Regions from separate parts of the Mesorhizobium sp. M1143 genome, predicted to be linked through region 1. Evidence: riboswitches for the same ligand, from Rfam matches in the RefSeq annotation. Region 1 holds a riboswitch; the other holds the start of a gene.
The links. Region 1 has a riboswitch for thiamine pyrophosphate ahead of NKH35_RS28250 (YkoF family thiamine/hydroxymethylpyrimidine-binding protein). Riboswitches for the same ligand answer to the same signal wherever they lie in the genome.
Positions count from the first base shown of each region.

Region 2: another riboswitch for thiamine pyrophosphate. It lies ahead of thiB (thiamine ABC transporter substrate binding subunit); the one in region 1 lies ahead of NKH35_RS28250 (YkoF family thiamine/hydroxymethylpyrimidine-binding protein).

Region 1 is NZ_JAMYMJ010000068.1:7,588-19,248, reverse strand. Features, by position in the region: gene NKH35_RS28305 (DUF763 domain-containing protein) at 1-468, shown strand, start outside; gene NKH35_RS28300 (COG3904 family protein) at 735-1,382, shown strand; gene NKH35_RS28295 (NmrA family NAD(P)-binding protein) at 1,440-2,324, opposite strand; gene NKH35_RS28290 (hypothetical protein) at 2,528-2,836, shown strand; gene NKH35_RS28285 (DUF6456 domain-containing protein) at 2,903-3,502, opposite strand; gene NKH35_RS28280 (GcrA cell cycle regulator) at 3,829-4,521, opposite strand; gene NKH35_RS28275 (hypothetical protein) at 4,608-4,982, opposite strand; gene NKH35_RS28270 (LexA family transcriptional regulator) at 5,063-5,725, shown strand; gene NKH35_RS28265 (ABC transporter substrate-binding protein) at 5,898-6,905, opposite strand; gene NKH35_RS28260 (ABC transporter ATP-binding protein) at 6,902-7,684, opposite strand; gene NKH35_RS28255 (ABC transporter permease) at 7,681-8,523, opposite strand; gene NKH35_RS28250 (YkoF family thiamine/hydroxymethylpyrimidine-binding protein) at 8,779-9,387, opposite strand; TPP riboswitch at 9,378-9,490, opposite strand; partial or broken gene NKH35_RS28245 (GSU2403 family nucleotidyltransferase fold protein) at 9,701-10,090, shown strand; gene NKH35_RS28240 (hypothetical protein) at 10,326-10,577, shown strand; gene NKH35_RS28235 (DUF2934 domain-containing protein) at 10,734-10,973, opposite strand; gene NKH35_RS28230 (hypothetical protein) at 11,066-11,281, opposite strand; gene NKH35_RS28225 (DUF1236 domain-containing protein) at 11,378-11,661, opposite strand, start outside.
Region 2 is NZ_JAMYMJ010000053.1:23,144-34,804, reverse strand. Features, by position in the region: gene NKH35_RS26110 (ABC-F family ATP-binding cassette domain-containing protein) at 1-1,209, opposite strand, end outside; gene NKH35_RS26105 (thiamine diphosphokinase) at 1,211-1,870, opposite strand; TPP riboswitch at 2,033-2,147, shown strand; gene thiB (thiamine ABC transporter substrate binding subunit) at 2,191-3,198, shown strand; gene thiP (thiamine/thiamine pyrophosphate ABC transporter permease) at 3,448-5,055, shown strand; gene thiQ (thiamine ABC transporter ATP-binding protein) at 5,052-5,816, shown strand; gene NKH35_RS26085 (M48 family metalloprotease) at 6,147-7,553, shown strand; gene NKH35_RS26080 (RNA polymerase factor sigma-32) at 7,650-8,507, opposite strand; gene NKH35_RS26075 (amino acid ABC transporter substrate-binding protein) at 8,905-9,678, shown strand; gene NKH35_RS26070 (amino acid ABC transporter permease) at 9,816-10,496, shown strand; gene NKH35_RS26065 (amino acid ABC transporter ATP-binding protein) at 10,493-11,260, shown strand; gene NKH35_RS26060 (CarD family transcriptional regulator) at 11,458-11,661, opposite strand, start outside.

The DNA.
Region 1 (11,661 bases):
CACCGGCTGCACGGCAATATCTCGGCCGCCATCGAAAGCGGGCCGGCGGATTTTCCCGAACTGCTGCTGGTGCCCGGCGTCGGCGCGCGCACAGTGAGGGCGCTGGCCATGGTGGCGGAAGTGGTGCATGGCGCGCCTTGCCGCTTCTCCGATCCGGCGCGCTTTTCGCTTGCCCATGGCGGCAAGGACCGGCACCCCTTCCCGGTGCCGCTGAAAGTCTATGACGAGACGATCGCGGTGCTGAAATCGGCCGTCGGCAAGGCCAAGCTCGGCCGCGAGGAAGAGCTCGGCGCGCTGAAGCGGCTGGATGGCGAAGCGCGGCGGCTGGAGCGCTACGTCACCGGGCCGAGCCTGAAGGAAATCGTCGCCGGCGAGTTCGATCAGTCGCATCTGCTGGGAGGGCGCAGTGTGTTCGGGTGGGAGGGGGCGGCGGAAAGCGACGACGGTTCAGACAGGGGCCGCCAGTAGCGGCCTGTCCATCATGCAGAGATAGTGCGCGGCCCATAGAAACACGTGCTCGGCTTGTTTTGATAATGCTTGCAAAGACCCATTTCTCAAGTGATGCTCTGCCAGGCGAGGCTCGGCATGAAGACATTCGCATGGACGTTGGTTTTCGTGCTGCTGGCGATTGGCGGCGCGATCGCCCAAACGACGCCTGAGCCTGCCATACTGGCATATACACCGCCGATGCACTTCGTCGTTGTACGCAACAGCACGCCAGGATGCGAGCCGACATGCCCGGAATGGATTTCGGCGGAAGGTCACATCGTGGCCGGCACGCCAGCTTTGCTGAAGGCTTGCTGAAAAAACTCGGCCCCCGCAAATTGCCTTTGGCGTTGAATTCCCCGGGCGGCGAGACCGATGCGGCGATGGCGCTTGGCCATATGATCCGCGCCAGCGGGCTCGACACGATGGTTGGCAAGACGGAGTTCTCCGAATGCGCGCCAGACACAAAAGCCTGCGGGCCGGGCGACCTCCGCTTCGGCGTCGCCAACCCCGTCGGCGCAGTCTGTTCGTCAGCTTGTACGATGGTTCTTGCGGGCGGCGTACGGCGCCTGGCAGACAGCCGCGCCTTTGTCGGCATTCACCGGATCATGCTGCCGACCGCCAAGAAAATCCACGGCAAGAAGACCATCGTCCTCGTTCCGATACCCAAATGGTATGAACGCAAGGTCGACAGCTATTTCACCGAGATGAAAGCAGGTTCGTGGATCGTATCGGCCATGCAAAAAACACCCGACGACAGCATACGATACCTCATGACATACGAACTTTTGGACCTGAATCTGATAACCGAAACCGGTCACGGCGACACGCGCACCTCCATCGATACCTGCAAGACCACGCCGCCGGCGGGCAACTGCCGAACGGTCAGGCAATAGGAATAGCGGGCCACGTAGGTCGTCGAAGCGCCTGTTTCTCAACAGCAACCCTTCACTTTACGCGGCACCCTTCAACAGGTCTTCCGGCCGGCCCTCGACCAGCGCCGCAATATAGCTTTCCAGGCTGGTCGTGCCGCGCTCCGGGTTTTCCGGCTGCATCGGCTTGTCCAGCGTGGCCCCGGTCATGCGGGCATAGGACTCGGCCGCCGTTTTGGAGAAGCCGAGTTTTTCGTAGGTTTCTGTCCAGCGCTCGCGCGGCACCGTGACCACGCGCACGTTTTTGCGCAACGCCGCACTGAAGGCTGCGGCGACATCGGCGGCTGAGTAGCGCCGAGGACCCTCGATATAATGCGTGCCGGTCTTGTCCGTCGGCTCCAGCAGACGTCTCGCCGCGGCCTCGCCGAGATCCTGCGGCGCCACCATCGGCAGCTCGAAATCCGCCGGGAAGAAGGAGGTGATGACGCCGTCGCGCCGCGCCGTCTCCAGGGCCTGATCCCAGTTGCTCATGTAATAGGCGGCGCGGTTGATGCTTGCCGGAATGGCCTGGGCCTTCAGCTTCTGCTCGAGGCCGTAAAGGACGGTGAGATCGCCGACACCCTCGCCGGCCTGCGCGCCGTAGGTCGATTCCGCCACCAGCTTTTCGAGGCCGGAGCCCTCCAGCGCCGCCGCAATGGCGCCAACCGTCTTGCGCTCCTCGGCGTCGGTGTCGGTCGATGGATCGGCCGGCGGGTTGAGCAGAAACGCCCGCTTGCCGCGCCGCAAGACTTCACGCAGCGCCTCGACATCGAGCACATCGGCAACCGCGGCCTCCGCGCCCTGTTCAACCAACCATGCGGCCTTCGACTCGTCGCGCGTCACCACCGTGACATCCTCGCCCTGCCTCAACAGCGCCATTGCCGCCGCCGAGCCGACATGGCCGGTACCTCCAAGAATGACATGCATGGTCTCGTCCTTCCCTTGCTGATTCATGCCGGATTAATGGCTGGGGCGGCGAAGGGTTCAAAAATCGGGGGACGATGCTGACAGGAGGTGACGCCGGCTTTCCTCGCAATGCACGGCGCAGGGGTCGTTCGCATCTTGCAAAATTATGGAACGAGGTCGTGCCCAGCGAGTTATATTAGCGCAACCTTGAATAGGAGGCAGCTATGAGAAAGCTCCTGCTTGCTTCGGCTATCGCTATCACTGCGGCGGCGGCGATGATCGCCCCGGCGAATGCCGGCGGGCGCGTCGTGATCGGCATCGGCAACGGCTACTATGACGATGACTACAATGACAGCTATGGCGACTATTACGATCGCTACGCTCCTCGCCCCTACTACCAGTATGATGCCTACGACAACGGCTTCAGGTACCACAGGTATCACAGGCACCATCGCCATTGCCGTATAGAGTTGGTCAAGCATTGGCGCCATCATCACAGGATCGTCGAGGAAATTCGCGTTTGCGAACGGTGATCCGATAGGGTGAAACCGGTTCGGCCGGCATCTGCCGGCCGGCCGCTTCCTGCGCGGCTGCCGGCCTTATCGCGGCTTCCGCATCAGCATCATCCCGTAACCCACGGCCAAAAGGTCGAGCCCGACCTTCAACAGCTTCACCACCACATCTCGTCCCTCGCCGGTGCGTTCGGCGAGCGCCTTCACCGACTGGCCTTCGAGGCAGATTTTGCGAACCACCTCCGCCACTTCCCAGTGGGCCATGGCGGCGATGGCATGGGTGTGGGCGCGGCCGGCGTTGAGCACGCGGTCGGGGATGCCGCCATTGATGCGGCCGCCGTCAATGCGCTCTTCCCACGGCATCGGCCGCAGCCCGTCACGCGAGGCGCGCTCAAAATCGTCGCGAAACCGTTGGCCGGCCTCGCGTTGCTGGCGCGTCAGTGAGGTGATGCCGACCAGCGGATCGACATTGCGCACCCGCACGATGCCGCCGGTCGCGGTGTAGCCGTCATTGGAGACCTCGTAGACGCGCCGCGCCTCTTCGGTGCCGACGCTCAACCGCTTGCGGCCGAAGCGATCGTCCTTCAGCGCGAAATCATGGCCGATCTCGCGGCGGATGCGCACCTGCTCGGCTTCGCCCGCAGGCAATTTCGGCGGTTTGGCTTTCTGCGCGGTTTTTTTGCTCATCGGGGGATCCTTGTGGGATTGGGTTGTTGAGCCGGAAGGTTGGCGTTCCTTCGCGCCCCCTCTGCCCTGCCGGGCATCTCCCCCACTTGGGGGGAGATCGGATGTCGCGTCGGCTTTCGCCAATCACCACCGCCGTTGGAAGGCAGTGCGGGCGAGCTGCCAATCTCCCCCCGCGTGGGGGTTGAGGAGTGGTCCGCGAAGCGGACGGAAAGCCAATTGCTTGGCTTCCCGAGCGACGAACGTCCGGCAGGACAGAGGGGGCGCTGTCCCGCCGGCTTTCGATCATTGGTGGGGTCGTCCGGAGGCGAGGAACGGAGCCCAGCCGCTCACACCACCTCCGCCACAGGTCGGTGGAAACGCGTCTGATGATATTCGCAGTAGCTTTTCAGCGCCCTTGTGCGCAGGCCGCAGCACAGCATCTCGAGCCCCGGCCGACTGCCGGGAGCATCGTTGTCGGGGTCTTCCTCCAGCGTCAGGTCGAGCGGCGCGCGGCAGCGGTCGAACAGGCAGTCGATGAAGCGCATGGCGGCGACATGCGGCTGACGCCCGAGCGAGGCAGGGCGCGGCGCCGGCACATTGAAGCGGTAGATTTCGCCGTCCACCACCAGCCGTCCTTCGCCCGGGATCGAGGGCGCCGGACGGGCTGGCAACAGTGGCCTGGCCGATGGCTGACGGCTCGGTTTGGCGGCCGGTTTGACCGGCGCGGCCTGCTTCGAAACTCCTACTTCCCTTACGCGCTTGCTTGGCTGCGCCGGCGGATTCCTCTTGGCGGTATTCTCGTTTGCCGCAGTCTTCCCCGTCGCATTCTTCCTCGGTCGGCCGCCGGACCTGCCGCCTCTGGGGTTGGCGAAGCCGATGGTCTTCAACGCGCTGTTGCGGTGGACGATGCCGATGATGGCATTGCGCGAGACCGGACTGCCGCGCAGCGCCGTGAAGCGGACGGCGATCCCTGTGGCCGACAGGCCATCCCTCAGCCAGACGGCGATCTCCTGCAATTCGGTGTCGGTATAGGCAGTCATGTCGGTATCCATTGATTGCGCGCGCAAAGGCCGAGCGCCGGCCCCGAGGGCCCACGGGAAAAAATCAGAGCGGATGGTCGGTGCGGTCAGCCGATACTGGCGGCCGGCAGCGAGCCGGCGAGATGCCGCAAGGCGGCTTCGGCGGCCGCTTTGGTGAGGGCGGAAACCGCCCTGCCCGTCAGCCGGTCGAACAGGATGACGGTGCCATCTTCCGTGCGGATGCAGGAAATACCCTGCCCGCCGGAGACAGCCCTTGGCGCACCGGCGGCGCCATGGGCTGAAGAGGTGGCCGGAGCCGGGAGAGGAGCGGCTCCGGCCGTTCCGGTCGATCGGGGGGACGACGGTTCGACCGGATCCGGGGCAGAAGCCCCGGTTTGCGTCCGGACCGGGGAGGAGGACAGCCCGGACGATGGGAGAAAGCTGAGGATGTCTGCGGAAACGCTTGCGATTTGTTCGATCATGCGCTAAGCGTACGATATGTACGAAACGTACGCAAGCGAAATCGTACATATTGGACGATAAATTTCAGGCAATTTGTACGATGCAGGAACCGAGGCACAGATTGCAGCAGGCGCGGGCGGAGGCGGGCTATGCCTCGCCGAGCGACGCTGCGCGGGCATTGCGCGACATCAACAAGAACACGCTGATCAGTCACGAGAACGGTAACCGGCCGCTGTCGCGCAAGGCGGCGGAGAAATACGGCCGCCTGTTCGGCGTCGATCCCGGCTGGCTCTTGTTCAACGGTGACGGCGGCAGCCTTGCGGGGGGCCATTTCGGCTTTGACGAGTCGGGCCGGCAGATCCCGATGCCGTCGCTGGCCACCGTCGATGTGCCCATCGTCTCGTGGATCAGCGCCGGCGAACTCGGCAGCCAGGATACGGTGGTCAATCTCAGCGACTATCCGACCATCCCCACGACCGATCTGGAGCAGGGCCAATGGATTGCGCTGCGCGTCGACGGCCCGTCGATGAACAAGATCTCGCCACCGGATTCGATCATCTTCGTCAACCTCAGGGACAAGCGGCTGGTGACCAATGGCTGCTACGTCATTTCGGACGAAAGCGGCCAGGCCACCTACAAGCGCTACCGCCCCAACGAGAACCCGCCCTTCCAGCCGGCCTCCTACATGGACATCCCGCCGCCGGCGCTGGAAGGCGCCATCACCATCATCGGCCGGGTGAAGCGCTCGATGATCGATATGTGAGGGAGAAGGCGGTGAGGCGCAATCTCCCGCCTCGAGGGGGAGATGGCCGGCAGGCCAGAGGGGGTCGCCGCGCGTAAGGCGCTGACGTCCTCTGTCCGCGATAGGAAGTCGCGTCAGGACGTACCGACCCCCTCTGTCGCCTTCGGCGACATCTCCCCCTCGAGGGGGGAGATTACGCGCCCAAAAACTCGTTCGTGAAATACGCTCCAAAATCCGGCTTCTCCTTCAGAACCTTGCCATCGCCATCGAGCAATATGCCGGCCCTGAAGAGGTAGGTTCCGATCGCCTCGATCTTGGCCTTGTCGATGGTGCCGATGACGCCGGCCTGGCTTCTCAGGAAATGCCTGTCGACCAGCATTTTCAGCGAAGCGTGGATCAGCGCCGGGTCGGTCAGCGCGTCCTTGTTGGAAGCCATCAGCAGATCGCCGGCTTCCTGCGGGTGATCGCAGGCAAACTGGTAGCCGCGCCGCGTTGCCTCGACGAAGGCCGATGCGGCCTTCGGGTTTGCCTGGAGATATGCATTGCTGGAGGCGATCAAGGTGGTGTGCTCGTCGGGCACGCCGTAGTCGGCGTAGCGGAAGCCGCGCTGCCTGACGCCTTTCAGTTCGGCAGCGACGCCTTCCCAGGTCGAGACCTCCAGCGTGAAGTCGACCGAGCCGTTGGCCAGCGCCTCATAGGCCGAGGTGCCTAATGTCACCGTCTCGAAAACGCCCTTGCCGCCATCGTGGCGGATGATGGTCGAGATCAGCGTGTTTTCCCAGGCGCTGCCGAAGCCGCCATAGGTCAGACCGTCGAGATTCCTGGGACTCTTGATCTCGCCGCGATCCGCGCTGAAGACCAACCGGCCGGTCTCCTGCTGGACCACGGCGTAGACCGCCTTGAGATCGGCGCCGGCAGCCCGCTGGGTAAACAGGCCGACGCCGGCAATGCCGAAATCGGCGATGCGGTTGGCGACCAGCGTGCCGGCGCCAGTATCGCCATAGGGCAGGATCTCAACATCGAGCCCGGCCTCGTTGTAGAATCCTTTGTCGCGGGCAACGAACAGGCCGACATGGTTGGTGTTGACCGTCCAGTCGAGCGCGACGGTGATTTTTTGCGCAGCCGCATGAGCGCGCGAGGCCAGCGGCAATCCGGCGGCCAGCGTCAGCAGCAAAGCCTGCCGGCGTGTGAATTCGGTCATGAAAAACTCCTTTGAGCGGTCTGCGGAAACAAGCCCCGGTCAGTCCCGGGATTGAGCAGCGTGTCGAGGATGTCGGCTTCGAGCGCGGCGGCCTGGCGCGCGGCATCGCTGCCGGTGGTGCGCGGGCGCGGCAGCGGCACGGCAATCTCGCCGATGATGCGGGCCGGCCGCGCCGACATCAGATAGATTCGATCGGAGAGGTAGACGGCTTCGCGCACGTCATGGGTGATCAGCAGCGCGGTCCAGCGGTGGCGCTGCCACATGCCTTCCAGCCAGCGCTGCATACCCGCGCGGGTCAGTGCATCCAGCGCGCCAAAGGGCTCGTCGAGCAGCAGCATGTCGCGCTGCTGCACCACGGTGCGCAAAAGGGCGGCGCGCTGGCGCATGCCGCCGGAAAGCTCGGCCGGCCAGGCGCGCTCGAAACCGGCAAGGCCGAACTCAGCGAACAACGGCGCGACGCGTTCGCGCGCCGCTTTGCGGCCAAGACCCTGCACTTCCAGCCCCAGCGTCACATTGTCGATGACGCGCCGCCACGGCATCAGCGAGTCGCGCTGCGGCATGAAGGCGAAGGGGCTGCCCTGCAATGGCGCGCCGTCGAAGCGCATGTCGCCCTCACCTTTCAGCGCGCCGGTCAGCAACTGGAACAGCGTCGACTTGCCGGCGCCGGAAGGGCCGAGGATGGAGACGAACTCGCCGGCCGCGACATGAAGCGAAATGCCGGCGAGCACCTCAAGCGCGCCGAAGTTCTTCCTGATGTCCCGCAGTTCGAGCCGCGTCATTGACGGTTCTCTTCTGCAGCTTCAACCTTGCCGTCGCGGCTTTCGCTCCCTGCATTCTCCCAAGGCATGGCGAAGCGCTGGACGAGCACGGCAATGCCGAACAGGATCAGCGTGAGCGCGGCGCTGACGGCGACGGCAGCGAGCACCAGATCGGGCCGAAAGTTGTTCTTGGCATTGAGCATGTAGATGCCCAGCCCCTTCGCCGCCCCCGCATATTCGGCGAAGATCGCGCCGACCACGGCGTAGGTGACGGAGATGCGCAGCCCGGCGAAGAAATAGGGCAGCGCCGAAGGCAGGCGCGCCAGCCAGAAGATACGCCAGCGCCCGGCCCCCATGGCGGCGAGCATCTGCGAAATCTCCTTGCTGGTCGCAGCAAAACCTTCGACCAGCGCGACCATCATCGGGAAGAAGGTGACGAGCGCCACAAGCAGGATTTTTGGCATCAGCCCGAAGCCGAACCACAGCACGATGAGCGGCGCGATCGCGACCAGCGGCAAGGTCTGGCTGACGATCAGCAGCGGAAACAGCGCGCGGCGCAGCGGGGCCAAGAAATCGACCAGCGCCGAAAGCACGAAGGCAGCGACCAACGAGCAGGCGAAGCCGGCTGATGTGGCGCGGACGGTGGGCATGGTGTTGTCGGCGAGTGCGGCGCAATGCTCCCAGGCCTGCTGCAGCACGCGCGACGGCGCCGGCAGCATGATGGGGGCAGCGCCGCCATAGCGGGCGTAGAGTTCCCAGGACGCGAGGAGCAGGGCGAAGGCGCAGGCGGCGGGGATGGTCTTGGCGATGGCTGCGGCTAATCTCCCCCCTCGAGGGGGAGATGTCGCCGAAGGCGACAGAGGGGGTCGTCTCGCATAGAGCGCCCACGCCTTGCCGATGCGAAAAGGACGTCGGCGCTCCACGCGCTGGGACCCCCTCTGGCCTGCCAGCCATCTCCCGCTCGAGGGGGGAGATTCGTGGGCATCGCGGTCTTCGCCAATCGCCAATGGCTCCCCTCCTCTTTGTGCTGAGGGGTCAGAGGCATCTCCTCCACGCAATGGGTCAGATAAACCAGCCACGGCAATATCCTCGAGGAACGACGCTTGAGCCGCGGCTCAGACCCCGCTCGGGCTGTTCGCCGAAATCGTGATGTCGAGGGTGACGTGGCCGGCGCCGGGGCCGAAGCGGCAGAAGGCCTCGTTGAGCGTGGCAAACACCGCACCGGCATCGCCGCGCAGTTTGGTGCAGAAGTTCTTTGAGCGTTCAAAGACGCCGGACTGCTTCAGGAAATCGATGCAGCCATAGATCTCGTCCATATGGTCGCCTGTGCCCATCACATAGAGCGAGAACTGCGCCGCCACCGGCTGGCCGGTCGACGGCGTGGCCTGGACAGCGCGGATCGCGGCGATCTTGCGCTCGTCCAGCGGAATGGCGGGGCCGCCGGTCTCGTCGGAGCGGCAGATCGGATCGTCGGGCTCACCCGGACAGCCGCGCGAGACCGCCGCCGAAAGCACGCAGTGCTTGCCGCTTCTGGCCGCCGCGACGAACAGGTCGCGCATGGCGGGAAACAGCACCTCGGGCGGCCCGACCATAAGCGTCGAGATGTCATCGGTTTCGATCCGCAGCCGGTCGCGCCAGGGATCGAGCGCGCCGAGCGCGCCGAGGATGACGCCGACGAAATCGTCGGTCATGGGATAAAGGGAAATCTGTGCGCCTGAAAACATCGCCCGCCTCGCTCCGCTGGTATTATCCAGATCAGCTTTAGGGTCCGAAGGCTTGCCGCCCTCATCTCAGCCCCGACGATACGGAGCACCCCTGTGGATGAGCGGGTTAAAGCATTGTTCGCGACATTGGGGAAGCCGTTTGTTGAAGGCACTGCGGCAAAGTGTTTTGGGCCAGACGGGCCGGGCGCCCGGGCGTTCAGAGCGACTCGTCAGTTCGTTGCGTTATAAGGTTTCCACGAATTTCTTATAACTGCGTTGAAATTCAAGCTGATAAACGTAATTATAAGAAAACGGCAGAGACTCCGCGCAGCCCTTACGGTTTCTGGATCTCCTTATCCGCGACCCCATCCGGACTGCGCTCCTGCATCGCTCGGGCTTGCCTGTGCTGGTCCCCTCGCCCCAGCGCTACGCCATCCACAAGCTGATCGTCGCCTCGCGACTCGGGCCGAGCGCTGGGGCCAAGCGGGAGAAGGATCTCCATCAAGCGCGCCTGCTGACCCAAGCGCTCGAAGCCACGCGTCGCCAGGACGACCTTGCCTTCGCCTTCATGGAAGCGTGGGACAAGGGCGAAAACTGGCGCGAGACGATCCGGCGCGGCCTGAACCTGTTCGACGCCGACACGAGGGAAACAGTCAACACCATCCTGGGAAAAGCCCTCCGCGAGATTGGTGCGACTCCTGAAGGATTCACGATGCGTGATTAGCTGAAGCGTCCGCTGCTATATTCATTGCCATCGTCCCAATTGTACGAAATTGGCTTGACGCTGATTCGTACATAAAGTACGATATCTCTTTTTGCAGAGAGGAATGTCCTTGAGCACAGCGAACCATGTTGCCTTCGCCGATCTCTCTCGTCCTTTGCCGTCACCCCCGTCGTTGCCGCCGCCTTTGTTGCCCTTGTCATTCGATCAGTGCCAACGTCTCGCCGGGGCTTGGCGAATGGCCAGCCAGGACATCGCCGACGACATCCGCTTCATCCGCCAATATCTGAAAGTCGTTGCCGAGAAGGACGAGAGGCTGTCGACCGGCACCCTTGTTCACAGCCGCGCCTATGTCGAGGCCTGCGCCGGCTGGCTGCCACAGACTGTAACGCGCTATCTGCGCCACCTGCGCCAGATCACCGAATGCGAACTGGCTATGACAGCTGCCGGGATTCGCTTTGCGCTGTCGAGTTATGCCTGGGAGGCATGAGGGGCGGCTGTCGCCAAACACAAGGAATTGCGCTGCCCGTCGCAGGCGCAATTCGTCAGGTTGAGAGGCTCGGGCGCGCCTGAACGGCGGGCGCCAAGGATGGCCCGGCCAGCGAATTCCGGCCTTGCTTTATTTCGACTGGCCTTATTTCTGGCCTTATTTCGATTTGGCTTTGCCGGACTTTGCGGCGGCAGGCTTCGCGGCCTTTGGCTTGGCGGCTGCCTTGGCGGGCTTGGCGTCAGCTTTCTTCGCCGCCTTTTTGGGCTTGGCGACCGCGCCATCGACTTCAGCCGTGGCCTGCTCCCAGTGTTCCTGATGCGCGCCTTCAGGCCGGCCGGCCTTTTCCCAGATCTCGTGCGCGCGCTGGCGAATGCGGTCCTGTTTGTCGTCCGTCACTTAAGCCTCCGTGGTTGGGTCCGGTCGGTTGGTCCAGATTCCACGAAAACATTAGCCGAAAATTCGGCCGGCGTCTTGAGTGACGAGACATCTCAGCGCGGGTCGGAAATCACCGCAACGCCGAGCAGCGCCGCCTTCTTGACGATCAGCCCCGCGAGGTCGGCATCCGAACGATCGGTGCCGGTGCGCTCCCGCAGGAGCGCGATCGCTTCCTTCATCGATAACAGCGCCGTGTTGCGCTCGGCCAGCAACTTGTCGCAACACGCCGCAACATTGGCGGAGTTCGGGGTCTCGACATGCGGCAACATGGCAATTCTCCTTCATCATGTTCATCATTCGGCCCTGCCGCCCTTTAGGAAGAACGACAGGGCCGTATCACCGATGAATGGTTAGGTTGTCGAGCGTTACTCGACCACCTCGACAATCCTGCGCGTGCTGGGGTCGACCAACACGGTATGGTTGTCGACGACGGCGTATCTGTACTGAACGTCGGGAACCTCCTGCAGCTCGACAGTGTCAGGCAAGGCAGTGCCGACATTCAATTCGACGCCGAGCAGATTGACCGAGGCAAGCGGATGTTTCTTTACGTACTGGTGCACGACCGTGCGCTGTTCCGGGGTGATGATCACCTGCTGCTGTGCCGGCTGCGTGACGATGACCTCGTCGGCGGCGGCAATGCCGATACCAG
Region 2 (11,661 bases), on a different contig from region 1:
GCGCACCGGGGTGCGCGCCTGTTCCGGCTTGAACAGGAAATCCTTCATGTAGGACACGACATGGCGCTGCTCGCCATTGATGACGAGGTTTTCGCCGCGCCCGTCCGTGAGATACTGCGCCAGGGTCTCGGCCGGATCGACCGCCTCGCGCTTCTGGTCGAGCGTGGCGATTTCCAGATTGGTGCCGAGCCGCACCGAGCCGGCGTCGGGCTTCATCTCGCCGGTAAGCATCTTCAACAGCGTCGTCTTGCCGGCCCCGTTCGGCCCGACAAGGCCGACGCGATCGCCGCGCTGGATGCGGGTCGAGAAGCTTTTGACCACGGTGAGGTCGCCAAAGCTCTTTTCGATGTTCTTGGCCTCGATCACCAGCTTGCCGGATTCGGCGGCGTCGCTGGCCACCATGGTGGCCGAGCCCTCGGCGCCGCGATGGCCGCGAAAACGCTGGCGCATGGTCTGCAGTTCGCCCAGGCGGCGCATGTTGCGTTTACGGCGAGCCGTCACGCCATAGCGCAGCCAATGCTCCTCGCGCACGATCTGGCGGCCGAGCTTGTGCTGTTCGCGCTCTTCCTCTTCCAGCACAAGGTCGCGCCATTCCTCGAAATGGCCAAAGCCCTTGTCGAGGCGGCGGGTCTGGCCACGGTCGAGCCAGACAGTGGCGCGCGAGACGCGTTCGAGGAAGCGACGGTCGTGCGAGATGACGATCAGCGCCGAAGACGTCCGGACGAGCTCCTCTTCCAGCCATTCGATGACCGACAAATCGAGATGGTTCGTCGGCTCATCAAGCAGCAGAATATCGGGTTCGGGCGCCATGACGCGGGCAAGTGCTGCGCGGCGCGCCTCGCCACCGGAGAGATCGTTGGGGTTCTCCGTGCCGGCGAGGCCGAGATGCTCCATCAGATATGTGGCGCGGTAGGGATCGTCGGCAGGCCCAAGCCCAGCCTCGACATAGGCACGCACATTGGCAAAGCCGTCCATGTCGGGCATTTGCGGGAGATAGCGCACCGTTGCCGAAGGCTGGCGGAAGACCTCGCCGTCTTGCGGCTCGATCAGACCGGCGGCAATCTTCAGGAGCGTCGACTTGCCGGAGCCGTTGCGGCCGACGAGCGCGATCTTGTCACCGGCGGACGCCGTCAGTTCGGCGCCGTCGAGCAGCGGCGTGCCGCCAAAGGTCAGTCTTATGCCGTCGAGGTTGAGAAGGGGCGGGGCCATGTCAGCTTTCAGGCAAGGGGTAGGGGTGGGCGAGCAGCAGCGCGCGGCCATGGCCGAGCGCGATTTCGAGGCCGCCCCCGGTCGTGTTGGACTTGACCTCGTTCGAGATGGTCAGCGACGAGCCGAACACGACCTCGACATGGTCGAGCGGCCACTTCGCGCCGGACACGGTGAGGCCCGAAAGATCGGAAAAGCCGAGCACCGAAAACAGCGTTCCGTCGGCATAGTCGAAGCCGGCCTTGCCAGGCAGCAGAGGGGCGCCTTCCTGCGCTCCGCTGGTCAACAGCACTTTTGTGCCTGTCTCTGCCAGCCGCAGGCTGAGCGCCAGATGGAGGAAGGCGTGGTCGGCGCGCTTGCCGCCGAAAGCGCCGGCCAGCACCAGGCTGGTGGCGCCGCGTTCCAATGCCGCCGCGATCGCCAGTTCGCCATCGGTCTTGTCCTTTTCGGGAGGAAACACCTCCCGCGGCACGGCGGCGAGATCGGCAGGCAGGTCCGCCGGCACGGAATCGAAATCGCCGACCCACAGCTCCGGCATCAGGCCGAGCAGGCGGGCATGATCGATGCCGGCGTCGGCGGCGATGACGCGCGTGCCCGCGACCTGCCGGTCGAGCCGCGGCGTGCGGACGAGATCGCCGCCAAGCAGGATGGTGAATGTGCTCATATCCGCTGGCCCTTACCAGCCCCGCCGACGAAACGGAAGGCCGAGCGGCACCGTCACTCTTTGTTGGAGCATGATCTTTTTCCGGAAACGGATTCCACTTTCCGGGATCATGCTCGGGCAAACTTCCACTTGCGTGGCACCTTGGCCGGGCCTATGTGTCGAAACGCTCTAACGGGGTGCCGGACGCGATCTTCGCGGACCGGCTGAGAGGCAGTCTCGCCAACCCGCTGAACCTGATCCGGTTTGTACCGGCGGAGGGATTAGACGCTTCGGACAGCCCGACGCCTCAATTCCTTTCAACACGAATGAAGGAGGCGCCGATGCGCATGTTTTTGTCCCGTCTTGTCCCAGCGCTGGGGCTTGCTGTTTCGCTACTGGCAAGCCCTGCGTCAGCGCAGGAAAAACTCACGATCTATACCTATGAGAGTTTCACTGCCGACTGGGGTCCGGGCCCCCAGGTGAAGAAGGAATTCGAAGCCGAGTGCGGCTGCAGCGTCGACTTCGTCTCGGCGGCCGACGGCGTCGCACTTCTCAACCGCGTCAAGCTGGAAGGAGCCTCGACCAAAGCAGATATCGTGCTTGGCCTCGACACCAACCTCACCGCGGAAGCCAAGGCTTCCGGCCTGTTTGTCCGACATGGCGCGGTGGCTGAAAACAACGTGCCGGGCGGCTGGAGCGACGACACTTTCGTGCCCTATGATTATGGTTATTTCGCCGTCGTCTACGACACCGAGAAGCTGAAGAACCCACCGAAGAGCCTGAAGGAACTGGTCGAGGGCGATGCCGCCGACAAGATCGTCATCCAGGATCCGAGGACGTCGACGCCGGGCCTCGGCCTGCTGCTGTGGGTTAAGTCGGTCTATGGCGACAAGGCGCCGGAAGCCTGGGCCAAACTCAAGGGCAAAGTGCTGACGGCGACGCCCGGCTGGAGCGAGGCCTATGGCCTGTTCACCAAGGGCGAGGCGCCGATGGTGCTGTCCTATACGACATCGCCGGCCTACCACATGGTGGCCGAGAACACCGGGCGCTTCCAGGCGGCGTCGTTCGAAGAAGGCGAGTATTTGCAGGTCGAGGTCGCCGGCATCACCACCACGGGCGCGAAGAACCCGCTGGCGGCAAAGTTTCTGGCCTTCATGACCGGGCCGAAATTCCAGGATGTCATTCCGGAGACCAACTGGATGTTCCCGGCTGGGAAAACCGACAAGCCGCTCAATCCGGCTTTTGATAGGCTGGTCAAGCCGGCGAAGACCTTGCTGTTCAGCCCGGAAGAGGTCGCGGCAAATCGCAAGGCCTGGGTGGATGAATGGCTGGCGGTGATGAGCAAGTAGGAATTCAGGATGGCGCTTGAACACCCCCCTCTGGCCTGCCGGCCATCTCCCCCGCAAGGGGGGAGATCAAGCGCTCGGAAGCTTTCGCCAACCTCCAACGCTGCGAGGATGGGGCGGGGAGCGAAGCTGCTAATCTCCCCCCTTGCGGGGGAGATGGCCGGCAGGCCAGAGAGGGGTGGGCGGGAACTCGACTTCCGTGAAATATTTGCGTCAGCAGCGAACGTGCGCCGTAGGGTTGGATAGCGCGAAATGCGTGCGCACTATCCCTCTGACCCCCGCATCACGGCCGGCATTGTCGCGCTTGCGGCAATCGCGCTACTGATCGGTGGCGCCTTCGCCGGCCTTATCCGCGAAGGCGCGCACGACCTTTCCGGCGCCGCGTCCGCCTTTGACCTCTATCTCCTGCGCGTTGTCCGCTTCACGCTCTGGCAGGCTGCGCTCTCGACTCTGCTTTCCGCCGTACCGGCGCTCTTCGTCGCCCGGGCGCTGTCGCGGCATCCGCGCTTCTTCGGACGCGGCTTCATCCTGCAGCTGTTCACTGTGCCCCTTGCCTTGCCGGCGATTGTCGCAGCGCTGGGCATACTGGCGCTCTATGGCCGCGCCGGTTATTTCGCCGCGATCGGTGGCCAGAGCTGGCCCGACATCTATGGGCTGTCGGGCATCCTCGTCGCCCACGTCTTCTTCAACCTGCCGCTGGCCACCCGGCTGTTCCTCGAAGCGCTGGGAACGGTGCCGGCCGATCAATGGCGGCTGGCGAGCCAGCTCGGCATGGGAGCGAGGCCAGCCTTCCGGCTGATCGAGTGGCCGGTGCTGCGCGCCGCGCTGCCGGGCGTCGCCGGGCTTGTCTTCATGCTTTGCATCACCTCCTTCACCATCGTCCTGATCCTCGGCGGCGGGCCGGCGGCGACGACGCTGGAAGTCGCCATCTATCAGGCGCTGCGTTTCGACTTCGATCCGGCGCGAGCGGTGACGCTGACGGTGCTGCAGATCGCGCTGACTTTTGCCGTCATGCTGGCGCTGACGCGGCTCGGCGCCAATGTGACCGGCGACGCCAATTTGCCTGTCGCGCCGCGCCGCTATCACTTGGCCGGCAAAGCAGAAACAGCGTTCAACGCCGTCCTGATCGTGCTCGCCTTGCTGTTCGTCGCCGGACCAATGGCGGCCACCGTCGCGTCCGGCCTCGGCGCCGATCTCGGCCGGCTGGCGGGCGAGAGTGCCGTGCGTCAGGCGACCCTGACCAGCGCCGGTCTCGCCCTCTCGGCGGCGCTACTTTCGGTGGCGCTGTCGCTGTCGCTGATCATGGCTCGGCGGGCACTGTCGCTGCGCCGCCGGTCCAGTGCCCGTTCATTGCTCGAACATGCCACCGACACCGGCGCCGGCTTCGTCCTCGTCGTGCCGCCCATTGTCATCGGCGCCGGCTGGTTTCTCCTGCTGCGCACGGTCAGCGATGTCTTTGCCATCGCGCCGGTCATGGTCGTCACCGTCAATGCGGTGATGGCGATGCCCTTTGCCATCCGCGCGATGCGCCCGGCCTATGATGCGGCGAGCGAGCGCCACGAAAAGCTGTGCGCGCAGCTCGGCATTGCGGGCTGGAACCGGCTGCTTCTGGTCGACTGGCCATCGCTCCGGCGGCCGCTGGCCACCGGCTTTGCCTTCGCCATGGCGCTGTCGCTCGGCGATCTCGGCGTCATCGCGCTGTTCGGCAGCGATTCGGTGCAGACCTTGCCCTATCTCCTGCTGGCGCGCATGGGCAGCTATCGCACGGCCGATGCTGCCGGGCTGGCTTTGCTGCTCGGGGCGGTCTGCCTTGCATTGGTGGTCGCGGCAGACTGGCTGGGACGGGGAGAGAGATCGTGACGTCCGCTGTGGAGAAAGGCACGACTGTCCGGCTGGACAAGGTCTCGTTCAGCTATGGCGAAACGTCATTCCTGTTCGATGTCGAATTCGATACATCGAAGATCACCGCCATCATGGGGGCAAGTGGTTCGGGCAAATCGACCTTGCTCAATCTGGTGGCTGGTTTCGAGACGCCAGAGTCCGGTCGTGTGCTGATCGGCGGCGCCGATGTCGGCGCCGAGCCGCCTTCGGTGCGGCCGGTGTCGATGGTATTCCAGGAAAACAATCTGTTTGCTCATCTCTCGGTGGAGAAGAATGTCGGGCTCGGCCGCTCGCCATCGCTCAACCTGACCGACGCCGATCGCGCCGCAATCGCCGAGGCGCTTGACCGCGTCGGCCTGGCCGGCAAGGAAATGCGCCTGCCGCGCGAACTCTCCGGCGGCGAAAGGCAGCGCGTGGCGCTCGCCCGCGTTCTGGTGCGCGACCGGCCAGTGCTGCTGCTCGACGAGCCGTTCGCTTCGCTCGGGCCAGCACTGCGCGACGACATGCTCGACCTGGTGGCCGGCGTTCATGCCGAGCGGGCGATGACGGTGCTGTTCGTCACGCATCAGCCGGAAGACGCTCGCCGTATCGGCGAGCAGATGGTTTTTCTGGACAATGGCAGGGTTGCCGCGACGGGACCTGCCGCCGATTTTTTCGACGGCACTGGCCCTGAAGCGTTTCGGCGCTATATCGGCGCAAGTTCGGGCGGATCACGCGATATTGCCCGGAAGCGGACATAATTTACGACCAAACCGGCTACAGGTGATGTGGCGCTTGCTTGCCATGGTCCAGTCGATGTGGCTAGGTCCGCTTAGTACTGGTCCGGCACGAGCCGTGATTTGCCCCTACAGCGCCGCACCCGGCCGGATGCGTAAACGCTGTAGGTTTTTTGATGTGTGCAGGATTGCCAACGAAGACCGATTTTTCGCTGGCGCGGACCCCGGTCCAAATCATGCGCCGAGAGCTGAAGGAACGCCGTGCTGCCGACCGGCACTGACACTTTGAAACGCAGACCGCTGGTGCGCTTCCTCGCGCTGGCCGGCCTTGCCGTGGCGCTGGCCAGCTGCCAGATGTTCACGCCTCCCGAAGTGCAGGAATCCGGCTTCCAGCCTTCCGACAAGCCGATCACGGTCGACAATGTCGCCGCCAACGGCAAGCTTGCCGAACTGGCGAAGGCACAGCATCCGCGCATCCTTGCCACCTATGGCGGCGAATATTCCGATCCCAAGCTCGAGCGCATGGTGGCCAAGGTTGTCGGCAGCCTGACCGTGGTGTCGGCCAATCCGACCCAGACCTATCGCATCACCATCCTCAATTCGCCAAACGTCAACGCTTTCGCGCTGCCGGGCGGCTATCTCTACGTCACCCGCGGCCTGCTGGCGCTGGCCAATGATTCGGCCGAACTCGCCGCCGTCATCGCGCATGAGATGGGCCACGTCACCGCCAATCACGGCTTGCAGCGCCAGCAGCTCGAGGCCGAGGAAGGCCTGGCGACCAAGGTGGTCTCCGATGTGCTGGGCGACAGCCCGACCGCCAAGCAGGCATTGATCCGCGGCAAGCTGAGGCTGGCGCAGTTCTCGCGCAACCAGGAGCTGGAGGCAGACGCGATTGGCATCAAGTCGATCGGCGAGGCGGGTTACGATCCCTATGCCGCCGGGCGTTTCCTGCAGTCGATGTCGGCCTATACCGATTTCCGCTCGATCAGCGGCGCCACCGACGCCAGCCTCGACTTCCTGGCCACGCACCCCAACACGCCGCAGCGAATTGATCTGGCGCAGCGCCACGCCCGCCAGTTCGGCGCGCCGGGCATCGGCACCCGCGACCGCGATTCCTTCCTGGCCGGGATAGACGGCCTGCTCTATGGCGACACGCCGGAAGAGGGCTATGTGCGCGGCCAGACCTTCCTGCATCCGGGCCTCGGCGTTTCGTTCACGGTGCCCGACGGCTTCATCATCGACAATTCGGCGGCGGCAGTGACGGCGACCGGTCCCGGCGACATGGCGATCCGCTTCGACGGTGTGTCGATCGACAAGGATCGTGCGCTGACCGACTACATCAGAAGCGGCTGGGTGGCCGGTCTCGACGAGACCAGCGTGCGCCAGGAGACGATCGACGGCAACGAGGCGGCGACAGCGCACGCCGGCGCCGATGGCTGGCAGTTCGACATTGCGGTGATCCGCGCCGGCGGTCAGGTCTACCGGCTTTTGACAGCGGCCCCCTCGGCCAGCACGACACTCGATCCGGTGGCACGCTCGGTCAGCGGTTCGTTCCGCGTGCTCAGCCCCGCCGAGAAAGCGGCACTGAAGCCGCTGCATATCCGCGTCGTCACGGTACAGGCCGGGCAGACGATGGGCACACTTTCGGCGCAGATGGTCGGCGTCGACCGCAAGCTCGATCTGTTCCGCGTGCTCAACGCGATGTCGCCGGGCGCCTCGGTTTCGGCCGGCGACAAGGTCAAGATCGTCACGGACAGATAGCGCCGGTCTTCGTCAGAAACCCCAGCCTTCGTAGTGCTTTTTTCTGAGATAACTTTTCTGAGATAACTCGGGGCGGGACCCCTGTTCCTGGCAATCTCACGCTGCCATGAATTCGGGGTTCTGCTTGACCAGCGCGAGCTTGAGCTTTTCCATGGCGCGGGCCTCGATCTGGCGGACACGCTCCTTGGAAATGCCGAGCGTCTCGCCGAGCGCCTCAAGCGTCGCACCTTCGTCTGTCAGCCGACGCTCCTCGATGATCCTGAGTTCGCGGGCATTGAGCGCGCGGAGCGCCGTCTTCAGCCACATCAGGCGCCGTTCGACGTCGATGGTGTCGCCGGCGACCTCGTCAGGCAATGGATCGTCCGAAATCAGGAAGTCCATCCGCTCGGTGGTGCCGGCCTCATCGGCGAGCGGTGCGTTGAGCGAAGAGTCAGGTGCTGAAAGCCTGGAATCCATCTTCTCGACATCGGCCTCGGAGACGCCGAGGGCTACCGAGACTTCGCGGTAGAGCGTGGCGTTGGAGATCGGCTCGGCGCCATTGGCAAGACGGGCGCGCAGGCGCCGCAGGTTGAAGAACAGCGCCTTTTGCGCCGAAGAGGTGCCGCCGCGAACGATCGACCAGTTGCGCAGGATATAGTCCTGCATCGAAGCGCGGATCCACCATGTCGCATAGGTCGAGAAGCGCACCTCGCGCTCCGGCTCGAAACGCGCGGCTGCTTCCAGCAGCCCGACATGGCCCTCCTGGACCAGATCTCCGAGCGGCAGGCCGTAATGTCGGAATTTCGAAGCCATGGAGATGACCAGCCGCATATGGGCGACGGTGATCTGATGCAGCGCCTGCTGATCCTGGTCCTCCTTCCAGCGCAAGGCGAGAACATGTTCCTCATCGCGCTCGAGGTAGGGGGCTTTCATTGCCGTGCGGACCATGGTCCGTCCTGCCGTGTCTTCGATCATGCCGCGCTCCTGCTCCCGGACATTTTCGGACGGCCTGGCGGCCGTTATCTCTGTTTGACGCAATTCCGAAGGAAACCGCTTTCCCACTTTCCTGGAATTGCTTCGGGCCTAGCGCAGCCAAGGGTTCTTGAAATGGAAACGCGGCGCCCTACAACAAGCCATGAACGTGCCACACCGGGGATTGGTTCCGCCGCCGATGGCGGTTGTTTTGTGCGGTCCGACAGGGCGCATCGACACCGCAGATCCGGACTATTGGCACCGATCCGAGCTGCTTTGAGAATCTGATTTCTGGATCGTCGTTTTTTTGAAATCTGGTTCCTTATTTTGCTGCGCTGTATCTGTCAGTTTCCGGCTCTCACAAGCGCCGGACACCGGCCAAGGACGGGATCACACAGAAATGAAATGGCTCAATTCGCTCATCGTCGCCGGAACGCTTCAGGTTCTGGCTGTTACATCAGGCCATGCCGGCGCCAATCTTGACCAGATCAAGCAGGCCGGCACCCTCAAAGTCGGCACCGAAGGCACCTATGCGCCCTTCACCTATCATGATGCTTCCGGCGCGCTGGTCGGCTTCGACGTCGAGATCGCCAAGGCGATCGGCGACAAGCTCGGCGTCAAGGTCGAGTTCCTCGAAGGCAAATGGGACGGGCTGATCGCCGGCCTCGACGCCAACCGCTACGACGCCGTGATCAACGAGGTCGGCATCACCGACGCGCGCAAGGCCAAGTACGATTTCTCCGATCCTTACATCGCCTCCAAGGCCGTGCTGATCGTGCGCGGCGACAACACCGACATCAAGACCTTCGCCGACCTCAAGGGCAAGAAGTCGGCACAGTCGTTGACATCGAATTTCGGCAAGCTCGCCGAGACCAACGGCGCCGAACTGGTCGGCACCGACGGCTTCGACCAGTCGATCCAGCTGCTGCTCACCGGCCGCGCCGACGCCACCATCAATGACAGCCTGTCTTTCCTCGACTTCAAGAAGCACAAGCCGGACGCCAATGTGAAGATCGCCGCGCAGGAAGAGAACGCCGACTATGCCGGCGTCATCGTGCGCAAGGGTGATCCGGAGCTGGTCGCGGCGATCAACAAGGCGCTGGCCGACATCAAGGCCGACGGCACCTACAAGAGGATCGCCGATACCTATTTCGGCCAGGATGTCTCGCAGTAAAGACCATCTCCCGGCGGTTTGCCGGCAATGACCAATAGCGGCGGGCCGTCTTTGACGGCTCGCCGTTTTTCGCATGATATGAGAAGCACACAATCGCACTGCCGTCACCGCGGCGGTCTGTGAAGGAGGAGCCGTTCGTGCCGCACTGGCTACACCTGATGCTGGACTCGTTGCCGACACTGCTGTGGGCGGCGTTGATCTTCACCGTACCGCTGACATTGCTATCATTCGCACTCGGCCTGTTCGTCGGCCTGGTTGTCGCCCTGGTGCGGCTGTTCGGTCCCAAGCCTCTGGTTGCCGTGGTCCGCTTCTATGTCTGGATCTTTCGCGGCACGCCGCTTCTGGTGCAGCTGTTCCTGATCTTTTACGGCCTGCCTTCGGTCGGCATATTGCTGGACGCTTTTCCGGCGGCGCTGATTGGCTTCACCCTCAACATAGGCGCCTACAGTTCGGAAATTATCCGCGCCGTGATCGGCTCGGTGCCGAAGGGCCAGTGGGAGGCGGCCTATTCGATCGGCATGACCTGGAGCCAGGCGATGCGGCGCACCATCCTGCCGCAAGCCGGCCGCGTCGCCGTGCCGCCGCTGTCCAACACCTTCATCTCGCTGGTCAAGGATACGTCGCTGGCCGCCGCCATCACTGTGCCGGAGATGTTCCAGGCGGCGCAGCGCATCGTCGCCACCACCTATGAGCCGCTGATCCTCTATGTCGAGGCGGCGATCCTTTATCTGGCGATGAGCTCGGTGCTTTCGGCCTTGCAGACGCGGCTGGAGGAGCGGCTCAACCGCTATGGCGGCTTCCTGGAGGCGCGCTCATGATCGGCCTCACCGACATCGAAAAGCGCTTCGGCGACAATCTGGTGCTGAAGGGCGTGACGGTCACCATTGCCGAAGGCAGCGTCACCGCGCTTGTCGGCCCCTCCGGCGGCGGCAAGAGCACACTGCTGCGCTGCATCAACCTGTTGGAGATCCCGACCTCGGGCATGGTGCGCATCGGCGACGAGACGCTGGAATTCCGTCCCGGCATCAAGATCCCCAGCCGCGACATCCAGCGCCTGCGGCTGCAGACCGGCATGGTGTTCCAGAACTTCCAGCTGTTCCCGCATCGCACCGCGATCGAGAACGTCATGGAAGGCCTGGTGACGGTGCTGAAATGGCCGACGGCAAAGGCGCGCGAGCGGGCACTGGCGCTGCTCGAGAAGGTCGGCATGGCACACAAGGCGGATGATTGGCCGGCAACGCTGTCGGGCGGCCAGCAGCAGCGTGTGGCGATCGCCCGCGCCCTGGCGCCGTCGCCGAAAGTGCTGCTCTGCGACGAGCCGACCTCGGCGCTCGATCCGGAACTGGCGCAGGAAGTGGTCGACGTGCTGGGAAAGCTCGCCAGCGAAGGCACGACCATGGTGATGGCCACGCACGACCTTCGCCTTGCCTCCAAGATTGCGCAGGAGGTGGTGTTCCTCGACGCCGGCGTCATCGTCGAGAAGGGGCCGTCCGCCGTGGTGTTCTCCAACCCGGAGCGTGAACGGACGAAGCGTTTTATTGCGACGCTGAAGCAGGAGGCGGAGAAGGAAGCCGGCGGCTGAGCCTTCTACCTCCCCCTTGTGGGGAGGTCGGACGGAAGGTCCGGGTCGGGTCTGGTGCCGTCCCCCATCCTCGCTGCTTCGCAGCGACCCTGCCTGGGCGAGCCACGGGTCTCGCCCGTCCTTGGAACCCCACAAGGGGGTAAAAACAAAAACCCGGCACAAGGCCGGGTTTTTCATGAATTCGACGGTGAAAGCGATCAGGCAGCTTCTTCCTGCTCGGCTTCCTCATTGTCGGCCTTGGCGCCGCGCTTCGGGCCCTTGTTGAGGTTGACCTCGATCAGGCGCACGGCTTCGGTTTCCGACATGCGGTTGACTGCCGCGATCTCGCGCGCCATGCGGTCGAGTGCCGCCTCATAGAGCTGACGCTCGGAATAGGACTGTTCCGGCTGGTTGTCGGCACG